DNA from 3 places in the Sporosarcina sp. FSL W7-1283 genome. Region 3 is predicted to be linked to each of the others. Evidence: predicted binding sites of a transcription regulator. Region 3 holds the regulator's gene; each other region holds the start of a gene.
What was found. The regulator LexA, encoded in region 3, represses DNA repair genes until DNA is damaged. The targets are predictions, from matches to a motif close to CGAACATATGTTCG.
Positions count from the first base shown of each region.

Region 1 (4,877 bases), 680 kb from region 3:
GGGTTATGTAAAAGTTCAAATTGAACCAATCTGATGCCAGATCGACTTTTATTGAATCTGCTTTTTAAAAACAACTGTTCATTATTCATATTACCAATTGATTCAAATGCATACATTTTCTACATCAACAGAATAGAGGGCTTTATTTGTTGTCTAAAGAAAGGATGTAAAAAGCAGACAGAAGCCCCCAACCAGACGCTCGGTTAAAGGGCTCTTTCTTTTGTTCATCACTCAATTATCAGCATTGTGTGGTGCAGTACCTAATCCGCCAACAATTTTTCTTCATTTGACCCGAGCTTGATCGTGGATTCAGTCGGTATCCATAAGCCTGTATTCTCGTTTCTTCCTTGAAGAATAAATTTTGGGTTATTTTTTCCCATACGTTCTACAGCTATTTTCGAAAGTTTGCCAATATCACCTGCTTTGACACGGTTAATGATTAAACCGAGTTTCACATCCTTAGCTGTCAGCATTTCATAATCTGTGTGGGTATCCCCCGCTGCAAATATTGGGCCGTAACCACCCCGCTCTTTGGAGATGAATTGTTCAATGATTTTCACCTTGCCTTCTCGAGCAGTAATCGGCCAATTGTTTTCATATTTTGCTTGAATAATCCCATCCTTCTTTTTTAATCTCATCCCAAACACATTTTCTTTCGGAAGATTGTATCCATACTTTGGATTGGTTGCAAATACCTCGACCACATCTTCCATCGAAGCTGAAATAACATAAACGTCAATCCCATTTTCAATAAATGTATGCATAAGATTTGATATTTCGGAACTCAGACGCAGTCCTGTCGAATAGGTGATCTCAACAATACCCGTTTTTCCTGACACGGACTCAGGACTTCTAAGTGTCACCGATCCCATTCCTGCTCCTAGACTATAATCATTTGAAGCCTCTGCAAGCTGCTGAATCTCTTCTGTCGACATGTTGACAAATAAATAAAGTACCCATGGATATCCGATTTCAATTCCGTATGTTTCCCCAATGGCTTCATAAAGAAAATACATTTTCGCTTTGAAATCTTTAAACTGATCAGTTGAACGAAGTGTTTCTAGCGACTCTTTCCCATTCATCCCTTCATAGTTGGAATAAAGATATTCATAATTGCGCTTTAGATCCTCTGTGATCTCCTCGAGAGTGATCGCATCTCCTTGAAGGTTTTGAAGTTCGTCTGAAAAGGGCCCGTCCGGCACATTCATTTTAATCATTTCATAAAACTCTTCCGGTTTTAGTTTGAATGCCAAGTGATCGATTTGATAAAGAAAAAGGGCCTCCTGTGTATCGCTCATAATACTAGTATGGTCCCAATCAAAAACAGCATAAGGTTTTCGTTTAGGATTGTAACTTGGACTTCCGACACCGTGCTTATCAATCAGGTTTTGGACAGCTCTATACGTGTCAGGCGCCCATTTCCCCTTATCCAACACTTGAATACTCTGGTCATCACGTACTTGTGAAGTCGAGGCTGATTTTCCAATGTCAGCTGCACTTACAGGAATAGAAAAAAACAAGCAAATAACCATCACACTTAACAAAGCTTTGAATGTGATTTTGTTCTTCATATTGCCATTCCTCCTCTAAAAAGACAAAAGAAGCCTATTCAATAGCTGACTACTCGCTATTGAAACAGGCTCCTTTGCCAATTTATTATTTTATGTATATTAAGTTAGCACGAGTTGATTGAATAGTCAAACATTTAATTGAAAGAAAAATGAAACAGCCAATCATCCCAAGAGATAGTTGACTGTTCTTTACACCTCATTACGCCTAAGTGTTAGAGTATTTGATATACCCTTCTTCACTGTATGATAGCCTATTTAAAATCCAGTTGCTCTTCAATCCGACCACGGTCGTTATGAATATAAACCATCGTTCCATCTTCTTCCGCCAGTTGTTTCGCTTCATCGATTGCCTCGTCTTGAGAATCCGTCGTGCAGATCGGCTCATCTTCCCCTTCGCGTTTCACTGCCCATTCATTGTCATGCGGCACGACATGATAGCGCGCATCTTTCGTTCCCGCCCGGTCTTCAAAGTACTCATTTTGCTCTCTGCTCATTCCAATGCCTCCTCAGTTTTTCATTCTATTTATTTACTACCCGGTTGTGGGAGGATAAAACGGATAGTTGCTTTTACGGGCTTTCGTACTAATCAAACGCAAGTAAAGCCGAGTAATCAATGCAAATAAATACCAATAAGCTCTCCGTCTTCATATTCCACCTTCACATGATACCCGCCTATTTCATAATCGAAATATCCCCCATATCATAATTCGTGCCGGCTATTGCTTCTTTGCAAACAGTGTGACCTCTAACCAACTACTCGGTTAGAGGGCACTCTTCTTTATTATTGCGTCTCGCGCAAGTACGCAATATCACTTCAAATGCTTATCCAAAAATTCAATCATCGCATGATAAAATTCAATACGGTTTTCTTCATTCTGGAATCCGTGTCCTTCATTGTCTTTTAACATGTATTCGACATCGATGCCTCTTTTCTTCAAAGCCTCCACGATTTGATCGGATTCTGCCTTGTTAACCCGAGGGTCGTTTGCACCTTGGGCAACAAACAAAGGCGTTTTGATTTTATCGGCGTGGAATACAGGAGAGACGGCTTCCAGTAATTTTTTATCTTCTTCAGGGTGGCCAACTCGGTTGTAAAGATTATTTCTCATCGTTTCCCAGTACGGTGGGATCGTATCGAGCAGTGTAAATAAATTGGAGACTCCGACATAGTCCACGGCTGCTGCGTATAAATCAGGAGTGAACGTAATGCCCGCCAGTGTAGCATAGCCTCCGAACGATGCTCCGTAAATACCAATTCGGTCAGGATCCGCAATGCCTTGATCGATAGCCCATTGAACACCGTCTGTTATGTCATCCTGGATTTTTAATCCCCATTGTTTATTGCCTGCATCCATGAATTCCTTTCCGTATCCCGTGGAAGACCGGAAGTTTACTTGGAGAACTGCATATCCACGATTGGCAAGCAGTTGTACTTCCGGATTATAGCCCCACATATCACGTGCCCAAGGGCCGCCATGTGGATTGACGATTAATGGCAATTGCTCCGCTTTCTTATTCTTCGGCAACGTTAAATAACCATGAATCGTTAGGCCATCCCGGCTCTTATACGAAATCGGATGCATATCCGCCAGCGAATCCCGATCGATCCATGGTGCCAGCTCCGTCAATTTTGTCAGTTCTTTCGTTTCTGCGTCGTAGTAATAATAGGTTCCATATTCTTTATCACCCGACACAGCTACAATAAACTTGCTCATTTCTTTATTGTAATCTTCGATCGATAACTGACTTTCGTCGACGTTCAGTTTCTCTTTTAAATCATTGATGGTATTTTCCAATTCCTTATCAAAGAACTCGTAGTGAATTTTATCTGTCATATAGACGCTTGCCAAAATGGCGTCTTTCACTGGATCATACACAGCACCCAAAATATCGACCTGCGGGTTGGAATGAATGACTTTTTCGTTTGCTTTCAAGTCAAGAACGACCAATTCCGTCTTATCACGATCCTTATTGGACAATGCATAAATTGATTGGTTATCTTTCGAAAAAGCAATCGGTGAAATCATATCCCCTTTTTCCGTCTGGACAAGTGGTTTAAATTCATCCTTTTCCGTTTCACGATACAGAACCGTACTATCAACCCCGTCTGATTCGAGCGCGATTCGGATCTTGCCGTCATGGTCTGCAAGCCAACCGGCGATGTTGCCCGGATTTTTCGCTACATGTTCCAGATCACCAGTTTTAATATTTAGCCGGTACACATCAAAGACCGTCGGATTTTCTTTATTCATACCGATAAGGATTTCATCTTTGACACCTGTCAAATTACTGATCATTTCTACACGGACACCGGGATATGGAGTTAAGTCACGTTCTTTCTGTCCGTTAAAGTCGGATGAATAAATATGATAATTTTCATCGCCGCCATTATCTTTTACATATAAAATATTGTCATCTTTCCAAAACGATGCAGCAACGTCCCGATCTTTTGAGCTTGTTACGCGAATAGGCTCGTCCTCACCGTGCATCTTTTTAACAAAGACATTCATTCGGCCTTCCCATTCGGAACTGTAAGAAATATACTCTCCATCCGGTGACATTTCATAACCGAAATCTCCAGGGTTTTTCATGAAATCTTCGACCGAAATTTCACTTACCCCTTTGTCATCGATACCTTTGTACTGTTTTGCATTCTTGAGGATAACTTCCATTTCTTCTGCTGTGACGGTTTCATTTATTTGGCTGTAGACTTTAATAAGTCTATGAATCTTTGCGGATTCCAAGTAATCGGAGGCCGTCTTTTCCTTTTCCTCGATGCCTAAAGCCCGAATTAGTATTTTAGAAATTTCACCTTTGGTAATTTCTTTTTCAGACCCGGCCCTGATAGTATTTCCAGTCCAACGCTTGGCAATTTCCTCTCTCATCTCCTTCGATCCGTGCTGATATGTCAGTTCATCCAAAGCTGATTGGATAAACTCAGCGGTGGTTACGGACACCTCCGCTTTTACATTTTCGGCAATACGTACAGTTTCCGGATCAATGGTACGAACCGAATCGTTGGCTTGAGCTCCTAATGGATAGGACATGAGAAGCGCTGAAGCCATTACTCCAAGTAAAGCTTGCTTTTTCACTGGTAAATTCCCCCTTTACTGTATTAAATAAATAGTACACTTGTATTCCTCGGAAAGTCAATTGAATAAATGAACTATTACATCTATTACGAATTGAATGACCTTTGGTTTCACTGGATTTTGGTTAAGTTTTTTAAAAGGAGGATAGAGACCGGGACATACCTGATAATCAGCATTTGATGGTTGCTAATTTTGTTTCTCTCTCAGTATGCAG
Region 1 is NZ_JBBOOL010000001.1:712,181-717,057, reverse strand. Features, by position in the region: gene MKY93_RS03370 (haloacid dehalogenase-like hydrolase) at 261-1,571, opposite strand; gene MKY93_RS03365 (DUF2188 domain-containing protein) at 1,823-2,065, opposite strand; gene MKY93_RS03360 (S9 family peptidase) at 2,381-4,663, opposite strand.
Region 1: the regulator LexA is predicted to act here: its motif matches at 1,699-1,712, upstream of MKY93_RS03370 (haloacid dehalogenase-like hydrolase).

Region 2 (4,877 bases), 1.5 Mb from region 3:
AATCTGATTATGAACAGCATGCATGATATTTGGGGACAGCGATTCTTTCATTATGTCAATGAATTGCAGAAATATATGCGCTATGTATTCACCGGACACCTTGCAATCGTCTTCATGTTTGCAATCGGAGCGGGCGGATATGCCTACAGCGAATGGTTGAAAGAAGTGCCGGTCAGTTTTCCATCTGCATTGATCGTATCCTTCATTATCGCATTGATCTTAATGAAATCTGCACCCACGACATTGCTGAAGCCTGCTGATATCGTCTATTTCTTGCCGTTAGAACATCAATTGCCAGGTTACATGAAACGCTCACTGTCATGGTCTACATTTTCGCAGTTACCTCTGCCGCTCATTGCTGTGGTCGTGTCTCTTCCTTTATTGAAAGCTACGGAAGTGGGGACAGGTATTGACTATATACTAGCTGTGTTATTGATTATTGCATTGAAAGGGCTATTTGTTGGTACAGAATACAATGTTCGAATTGCCAACAATGAATTTGTCTGGCCAGATCGTATGATTCGCTTCGTGTTGGCGTTTTTGGCGATTTATTTCGGATTGACTTGGAGTCCCATTGCGTTCATCGCAGGCATCTTAGTGGCGATCCTCTATACAAAGTGGTGGGAAAAACAAGCTGTTCAAAAGCCATTTCCATATGAGCAGTTCATAGAGTTGGAACAAAATCGAATGATGCGTTTTTATCGATTTGCCAATTACTTCACGGAAGTACCGCATCTAGTCGGTTCCGTCAGTAAACGGAATTGGCTAAAGTTCGCAATGAAAAGTGCGAGATTCGAACGCCGAAATGTACAAGCTTATCTTGTCGGGCGCACGTTCATCCGGACCGACGACACATTCTGGCTATGGCTCAGGCTGACTGTATTGTCGGCGCTTGGTGCATTTCTGATTCCTATACCTATCGTCTCTTTCATCTTCGTCGGCGCATTAGCATTCGCGACAGCGGTACAGCTAATCTTAGCGCTTGAAGGCGGAGTTGAGTTTACGATGGATCAGCTTTTTCCGGAAGAAGAGGAAAAGTCCCAGAGTAAGGCTGTTCGCGTGCTTGTAAGAAAGTTAATCATGCTGCAAGCCATCCTCCTCCTGTTGGCAGCGTTGCCATTGTACGGATTAAGTCCGATTCCGGTCCTTATTGCAGTAGTTGCAGTTATAATCGGTGAGGCTACTATTCGTTTGACGAAAGAGCAGGAAGTAGAAATTTAGTTTATGCTGCTGGGTTAGAAAAGGTGCAAGGCACAGTGTGTGGCGGGAGTATGGTCACTGAAAACACTTCGGCGCTTGCGGATGGCTCTACAATGAGCCAGTCAGGAAGATCGCCTGTCTGTCCCATTTCTCCGCCTACCGCTTGTAAGGCGCCTGCGTTTAGTAAGCGAAAGCACTGGGTATCTAATTGTATATTGTCCTCCGACTAAGAAGCCGGATTCTGAGGCTATCTCAATTTTAAACACTACACTCATTATTTTGACGATTCTAGCGAAGCCGCAACTGCGGGGTCGGCCGAAGCCATGAGACAGCTAGCGTTCTTTGCTAGTTGGCTCTTGGCGGGAGGCAATCCCCCAGCGGCGAAGCGGTGCCAAAGCACAACGCATAACACATACTCTGTCCCGAACCCATTGTCAGTCGAGCGACGAGAAAAAAATAAATGTCAGCTGTGAATTCGCCATTCAAAAATGGTGCAGTCGAATTGTCGGTCTAGTAGCTTCGTTATAAGTCACCTTCATAGAGTTGAATTATCTGAATATATATACCTATTAAATTGTTAACTGACTATATAGAAATCATTCAAAAGTTCGAATAGTTCATAATCTGGTTGCAATTCTGGTTTATTTGCATATATAATTACTAAAAGGTATCAGGGGTGAGAGAGATGAACAATAACAACTCATATGCTGAATTTTTAAAAGCCGTAGGGAACAACAGCACTTCTCTCCAGGCGGAAAAGCTGCTGAATGAAATTTATTGGGATCTGTTTCTGCAACACATTCACTGGGAACAAACGCAAGCCCGCATTATGAACCTGATCGATGACGCGTTGGATCGTCGCGATGAAGAAGCATTTGAAATGTATACACAACAACTCCAAGAGTTCACTCAAGAACAAGGATATGAATATCAGCCTAAATAACATAAGACAGAGCTGTCCGGAAAGTCATCTTCATCTGACCTTTCGAACAGCTCTTTTTGTATGAAGATAATTAATCATCCTCTTAGGTATATTTCATGTGCGGTATATGGCTAGTCTGAAGAGGTGCAGCTTAACTAACATGCATTCACAAAAAAATGAAACGGTCAGGCGGCGCCTTGATACGTCCGTCTGTTTTATTTGCTTCGCTATTCCTTCTCGACAAGAGTTTCTTTAACGACTTAAAGGGTACAATAAAATACATACATAGTTAGCTTAAAACGTACGTTCGTTATTTCTTTAGAAAAAACTGTAGCTGTGGTAAAATAGAAGGACTAGGTGTTTTAGAATAGGAGTGGAACCTTTTGAACGAAACATTTCAATTGCAAGCCCCATATACACCTCAAGGAGATCAGCCGTCAGCGATCGCGAGCCTTGTTGGTGGTATAAAAGAAGGCAAAAAGCATCAAACGCTGTTAGGTGCAACGGGGACCGGGAAAACTTTCACCGTATCCAACGTCCTAACCGAAATCAATAAACCAACACTGGTCATTGCCCATAATAAAACATTGGCTGGCCAATTATATAGTGAATTTAAAGAGTTTTTTCCTGACAATGCTGTCGAGTATTTTGTCAGCTTCTATGACTTTTATCAGCCGGAAGCGTACGTACCGCAGACGGATACGTATATTGAGAAAGATTCCTCTATCAATGATGAAATTGATAAACTGCGGCACTCTGCGACCAGTTCCTTATTTGAACGTAATGATGTGCTGATTGTCGCATCCGTATCTTGTATCTACGGTCTCGGTTCTCCTGAAGAGTATAACGAGATGGTTCTGTCACTGCGAAGAGACATGGAAATTCCGCGCAATGAATTATTGCGCAAACTGGTAGACATTCAATATGAGCGCAATGACATCAACTTTACCCGCGGAACATTCCGAGTCAGAGGAGATGTAGTGGAAGTATTTCCGGTTTCACGCGACGAACGCTGTATTCGTCTTGAATTCTTCGGGGATGAAATTGAACGCATTCGGGAAGTAGACGCCTTGACAGGTGAAGTGATTGGCGATCGGGATCATGTAGCGATCTACCCAGGTTCCCACTTCGTAACGCGGGAAGCGAAATTGTTGAAGGCGATTGAAAATATAGAAATTGAATTGGAGCAACAGCTCAAATATTTGCGTGAAAATGATAAATTGCTGGAAGCGCAACGGTTGGAGCAACGGACACGCTATGATTTGGAAATGATGCGTGAAATGGGTTTCTGTTCGGGTATCGAAAACTACTCAAGACATTTGACGTTACGGGAAGCGGGAGCGACACCTTATACGCTGCTTGACTACTTCCCGGATGATTTCTTGATTGTGGTAGATGAAAGTCACGTGTCGCTGCCGCAAATCCGAGGCATGTACAATGGCGACCAAGCTCGTAAGAAGGTATTGGTAGAACACGGTTTCCGTTTACCGTCCGCTCTTGATAACCGTCCGTTGATGTTCGAGGAATTTGAGAAGCATATCAGTCAGGCGATGTATATTTCCGCTACGCCGGGTCCTTATGAAATTGAGCATACAGATAAGATGATTGAGCAGATCATCCGTCCGACGGGTCTGCTTGATCCGATCATCGAAGTGCGTCCGATTGAGGGGCAGATCGATGATTTATTGGATGAAATTCAGTTGCGCATTGAACGTGATGAACGCGTATTGATTACGACACTGACGAAGAAAATGTCGGAGGATCTGACGGATTACTTGAAGGATATCGGTATAAAGGTGCAGTACCTTCATTCGGAAGTGAAGACGCTTGAACGTACTGAAATCATACGAGAATTGCGTCTTGGCACATACGATGTACTGATTGGTATCAACTTGCTGCGGGAAGGGATCGACATACCGGAAGTTTCGTTAGTGGCTATTTTGGATGCCGACAAAGAAGGATTCCTGCGCTCTGAACGTGCTCTAATCCAGACGATTGGGCGGGCGGCGCGTAATTCTGAAGGACGCGTAATTATGTACGCAGACAAAATGACGGATTCAATGGAAAAAGCGATTGGGGAAACAGAACGACGCCGGGAAATACAGCTTGCGTACAATAAAGAGCATGGCATTACACCACAAACAATTATAAAGCCGATACGCGAAGTAATCCGTGCGACTCAAGTGGCGGAAGAAACGGAATCTTACTTACAGCGCAGAATAGAAGGCAAGAAACTGTCTAAGGAGGAAAGAGGCTTGCTGCTCGTAAAATTGGAAAAAGAGATGAAGGACGCAGCAAAGGCTTTGGACTTCGAAAGAGCAGCCGAGTTACGGGACAGTATTATAGAACTGAAGGCAGAAAGGTAGAGGCTGGATGAAAAATAAAGAATTAGTGATCCAAGGTGCAAGAGCGCATAATTTAAAAGATATTACCGTTAAAATCCCTCGTGATCAGTTAGTAGTCATTACTGGATTATCGGGTTCCGGTAAGTCTTCGCTTGCTTTTGATACGATCTACGCAGAAGGGCAGCGGCGTTATGTGGAATCCTTGTCTGCATACGCCCGGCAATTCCTAGGGCAAATGGACAAACCTGACGTCGATTCTATAGAGGGACTGTCTCCTGCTATTTCGATCGATCAAAAGACGACTAGCCGAAATCCTCGTTCGACGGTCGGTACAGTTACTGAAATTTACGACTATTTACGTTTGCTCTATGCAAGGGTAGGAAAGCCTGTCTGTCCATTGCACGGCACGG
Region 2 is NZ_JBBOOL010000001.1:2,937,041-2,941,917, reverse strand. Features, by position in the region: gene MKY93_RS15395 (ABC transporter ATP-binding protein) at 1-26, shown strand, start outside; gene MKY93_RS15390 (ABC transporter permease) at 10-1,221, shown strand; gene MKY93_RS15385 (IDEAL domain-containing protein) at 1,886-2,143, shown strand; gene uvrB (excinuclease ABC subunit UvrB) at 2,506-4,488, shown strand; gene uvrA (excinuclease ABC subunit UvrA) at 4,496-4,877, shown strand, end outside.
Region 2: the regulator LexA is predicted to act here: its motif matches at 2,419-2,432, upstream of uvrB (excinuclease ABC subunit UvrB).

Region 3 (4,877 bases):
AGTACAGCTCTTGCGCTTGCTCTTAATGGAGAAATCATCAATGGCGATGCGATGCAAGTCTATAAAGAATTAAATATCGGAACCGCAAAGATCCACCCTTCTGAAATGAGAGGAGTACCACATCATTTTTTTGATGTGAAAGAACCGACAGAAAGTTTTTCCGTAGCGGAATACCAAGAAGCCGTTAGAGAGTGGATTGCGGATATCCAGTCACGAGGAAAATTGCCAATTATCGTAGGTGGCAGCGGAATGTATATACAAGCAGTCTTATTTGATTATCGTTTCACGGAGCAGGCAGCCGATCCAGTAATTCGTCAAAGGTTGGAAGAGGAATTGGAATCGTCCGGGTCAGATGATTTATATGCCAGGCTGCGAATGTTGGATCCGAAAAGTGCAGAAAGTATCCATCCGAATAATCATCGACGATTAATTCGTGCGCTTGAAATAGTGGAGGTCACTGGCCGAACAAAGCAAGAGCACGAACAGCAACAGGGAAATCAGCCAATGTACCGTGAGTTGCTGATCGGGTTGGATTTACCTCGAGAACAGTTATACGAACGGATTGACCGACGCGTTGACTTGATGGTGGAGGCGGGATTGTTTGCGGAAGTCCATGCTTTATGGGAGCGCGGAATCAGGGATACACAAGCGGTTCAGGCGATCGGTTATAAAGAGTTGATCGCGCATTTTAATGGACAGCTAACGAAGGAACAGGCGATTGAAGCCGTCAAAAAAAACACTCGGAACTATGCTAAAAGGCAATTGACATACTTCCGCAATAAATTACCTATCCAATGGGTCGAAGCGAATCAATCGAATGATGAAATTTTCAGAAGAACCTCTAAAATAATAGAGGATTTTCAGAAGTGAGTATGGAATAACTAGATAACAGAGACAGGGAGGCAATTGAATGGCACAAGGAAATATGCAAGATACGTTTTTGAATGCATTACGCAAGAACAACACATTCGTTACAATTTTTTTGTTAAACGGTTTTCAACTGAAAGGCCTTATTAAATCCTATGATAATTATACGGTCTTACTTGAATCGGAAGGCAAGCAGCAGCTCATTTACAAACATGCAATTTCAACATTTGCTCCTGCGAAACCCGTAATTTTAAAAGATGAACAATAAACAGGCGCTTGCCTGTTTTTTTGTGGTCTTTAGTAGGTCAACTGCAGTCCTTCTGTTAAACTAGATGATGAACAAATTGAAAAGAGGTACTACAAATGCAAATAGCACCAATTAATGATGAATTACTCATGAAATCTCAAGAAGCAGAGCAGTTGATTGCACCGTATGTAAAGGAAGTAGAAGACATTGCGTTCTACAATCAACGAAAGGTTCTTCAGGCTTTCAAGCAAAACCGTGTCAGTGATTTTCATTTATCTGGATCAACGGGCTATGGGTATGACGATAGCGGCCGTGACGTACTGGAACAGGTATACTCAGATGTCTTCGGCGCTGAAGACTGTCTGGTCAGGAATCAAATCATCTCTGGGACCCATGCGATCACGATCAGTTTATTCGGGATTCTGCGTCCGGGCGATGAGTTAATTTATATTACGGGTAAGCCTTATGACACGTTGGATTCCATCGTGTCAGGAAACGGAAAAGATACTGGATCACTGGAAGATTATCAAATTTCCTATCAGCATATTGACTTGCTGGAAGGCGGTGCTGTTGACTATGTCAAGGCTAAACAAGCAATTTCATCAAAAACCAAAGTGGTTGCGATTCAGCGCTCAAAAGGCTATTCGAGCAATCCATCCTTCCGTATACATGAAATAGAAGAAATCATCAAGGAAATCCGCAAAATAAAAGAAGACGTCGTGATATTTGTAGACAACTGCTACGGTGAATTCGTCGAGAAACAGGAACCGACTGAAGTAGGGGCGGATCTGATGGCGGGTTCACTAATAAAAAATCCAGGCGGCGGACTAGCTAGAACGGGCGGCTATATTGCAGGCAGGAAAGAACTCGTTGAAAAATGTGCATATCGCATGACATCACCGGGACTAGGGGCAGAAGCAGGGGCTTCATTGGATACGCTGTTGGAAATGTATCAAGGTTTCTTTTTAGCGCCGCACGTAGTCAGCCAGGCCGTTAAAGGAGCTTTGTTTACAGCTGCATTTTTCGAGCAGTTTGGAATGGATACTACACCGCATTATAGTGAACGGAGAACTGATCTCATTCAATCTGTCAACTTCTCATCAGCAGAACAAATGATCAAGTTTTGTCAGATGATCCAGGATAACTCACCGATCAACGCGCACTATGCTCCTGAACCATCTTATATGCCCGGCTATTCGGATGATGTCATCATGGCTGCAGGCACATTTATACAAGGCTCCAGTATTGAGCTGACAGCTGACGGTCCGATTCGACCTCCTTACACCGCTTACATTCAAGGCGGTTTAACGTATGAGCATGTAAAAACAGCTGTACTCACTTCCATGGAACAATTATTAGAGCGAAAATTAATCTAAAGAAAAAAGTGTATCAAGAACCTATAGGGGTTCTTGATACACTTTTTTTAATGGATCATTCGGTAAACACCGACGACTTTACCAAGTATGGACACATGATTCACGATAATAGGATCCATGGAAGAATTTTCAGGCTGTAAGCGGAAGTAATCTTTCTCTTTAAAAAAACGTTTTACAGTAGCTTCATCTTCCTCTGTCATCGCCACCACGATTTCTCCATTGGAAGCTGTATGTGTTTGTCTGACGATGACACGGTCGCCATTCAAAATACCTGCCTCGATCATACTGTCACCGACGATTTCCAACATGAAGATCTCATCATCTGAAGAACCGAACGTATCTGGTAATGGAAAATATTCTTCAATATTTTCTACAGTTGTAATCGGAGTCCCTGCTGTAACTTTACCGATCAAAGGAACATGCATGACGCCGCTCTTTAATTCGTCTAGTCCTTCCGGGTCTAAGACTTCTATTGCACGCGGCTTAGTAGGGTCCCGGCGAATAAACCCCTTGTTTTCCAATCGAGATAAGTGACCATGTACAGTGGAGCTAGATGCCAGTCCTACTGCTTCCCCGATTTCACGCACGGATGGCGGATATCCTTTTAGCCGTACTTCATCTTTAATAAAAGCTAATATTTCTTCTTGTCTTTTAGATATTTTCTTCAATCTATTCACCTCTTCAAATTGTTTACTAATAAATAGAGATACAGCTCAAGTATTTTGAATATAGTATAACATGTGTTCGATTAGTAATCAAACAAAGGTTCGAATTCTGCTTGACAGCCAATCGTACGTTCTCTTATAATAGAGAACAAGCATTCCGAACATGCATTCTAAAAAGTAGACTACTAGGGGGATTTATCATGAAATTTCTTAAAGAAAATTATTACTTTATCGTACTATTAATCGTTTTTCTTAGTGTTGCAGCTTATCAATTGGACAAACTGTCTGAAGAAGATAATTATCTAGAAATTGTCATCAATGACGGGGACACATTATGGGGGCTGGCAACCAACTATTCAGATGGAACACCTGCGCACCATTGGATTGAACAAGTTAAATCATTAAATGAATTGCAGACTGATCAAATTAATTCGGGTGAATTATTACGCCTTCCTGTTAAAATGAACCCACAAGCTGAACATCGTGTGGCTGAGATGGGGGAGGAAGCGGATGAATAAAAAAAAGTGTGTAATTTATTGTCGGGTCAGTACCGAAAAGGAGAGTCAAGAACAATCTATTGTCAGACAGCAGGAAGAGCTGGAAATATTGGCGGCAGAAATGTTTTATGAATGTGTAGGTATATTCACTGATCGCCAGAGCGGTTATGATATGGACCGTGAAGGTCTGTTGAATTTATTGGATCGTATACAAGCAGAACCAATCGATGCTGTCTTTATTCAAGATGAGACAAGATTAGGAAGAGGCAATGCGAGGGTGGCCATCCTGCATGTCATTGCTAAATCGAACACAGCTGTTATTTCAAACCATACAAATGGAGCACTGGAGTTAAATGAAATGGATACGATGCTGCTGGAGATTTTAGCGATTGTAGAAGAATACCAACGGAAACTCCATAATGCCAAAATACGAAGAGGAATGAAAAGAGCGGTTCTAAGAGGTTACGACCCTTCCCGTAACTTGCATAATATCGACCGGGGCCCAGGAAGAGAACGACTCGAATTGCCTATTGAAGAAATTGTCGCGTTGCGCAACAAAGGAATGACATTCGATGAGATTTCGAGAGTATTGAACGGACTTGGCCATTCGGTTAGCAAAGCAACTGTCCATAGAAGATATAAAGAGTTTCAAGAGCAGGAACACTAATCGTTTGCACTTTTCCTTCAGGTTGTTTACATTTTAGTAAATGAAGAAATTTTGGAGGGTGTAAAGATGTTATCTGAAAAAAAGATTAAGCGTATTAATGAGTTGGCAAATAAATCCAAGACTACAGGGTTATCTATTGAAGAGGCAAAAGAACAAACTCAATTGCGTAAAGAATACTTGGAAACTTTCCGTTCAAGCATGCGTGAAACAATTGAATCTGTAAAAGTGATCGACGCAGAAGGAAATGATGTAACTCCTGAAAAGGTCAAGGAAGCAAGAGAGAACCAAAAGCCGTTAAATTAAGTCTCAACTGCTGATTAATATTGTAATTCATTAAGTAATTGACTACACTATAGAAGGAATACTTATAAAAATAATCAGAAGAGACAGGACGGAAAGGATGTACAGAATGACCGGAAAAATCGATCAACTGGCAATAACAACAATCCGAACATTATCAATCGATGCGATTGAAAAAGCAAATTCAGGTCACCCGGGATTACCGATGGGTGCGGCTCCAATGGCTTATACCTTATGGACAAAGTTTTTACACCATAA
Region 3 is NZ_JBBOOL010000001.1:1,392,179-1,397,055, forward strand. Features, by position in the region: gene miaA (tRNA (adenosine(37)-N6)-dimethylallyltransferase MiaA) at 1-870, shown strand, start outside; gene hfq (RNA chaperone Hfq) at 911-1,135, shown strand; gene MKY93_RS06550 (methionine gamma-lyase family protein) at 1,231-2,490, shown strand; gene lexA (transcriptional repressor LexA) at 2,538-3,158, opposite strand; gene yneA (cell division suppressor protein YneA) at 3,356-3,673, shown strand; gene MKY93_RS06565 (YneB family resolvase-like protein) at 3,666-4,319, shown strand; gene MKY93_RS06570 (DUF896 domain-containing protein) at 4,386-4,622, shown strand; gene tkt (transketolase) at 4,729-4,877, shown strand, end outside.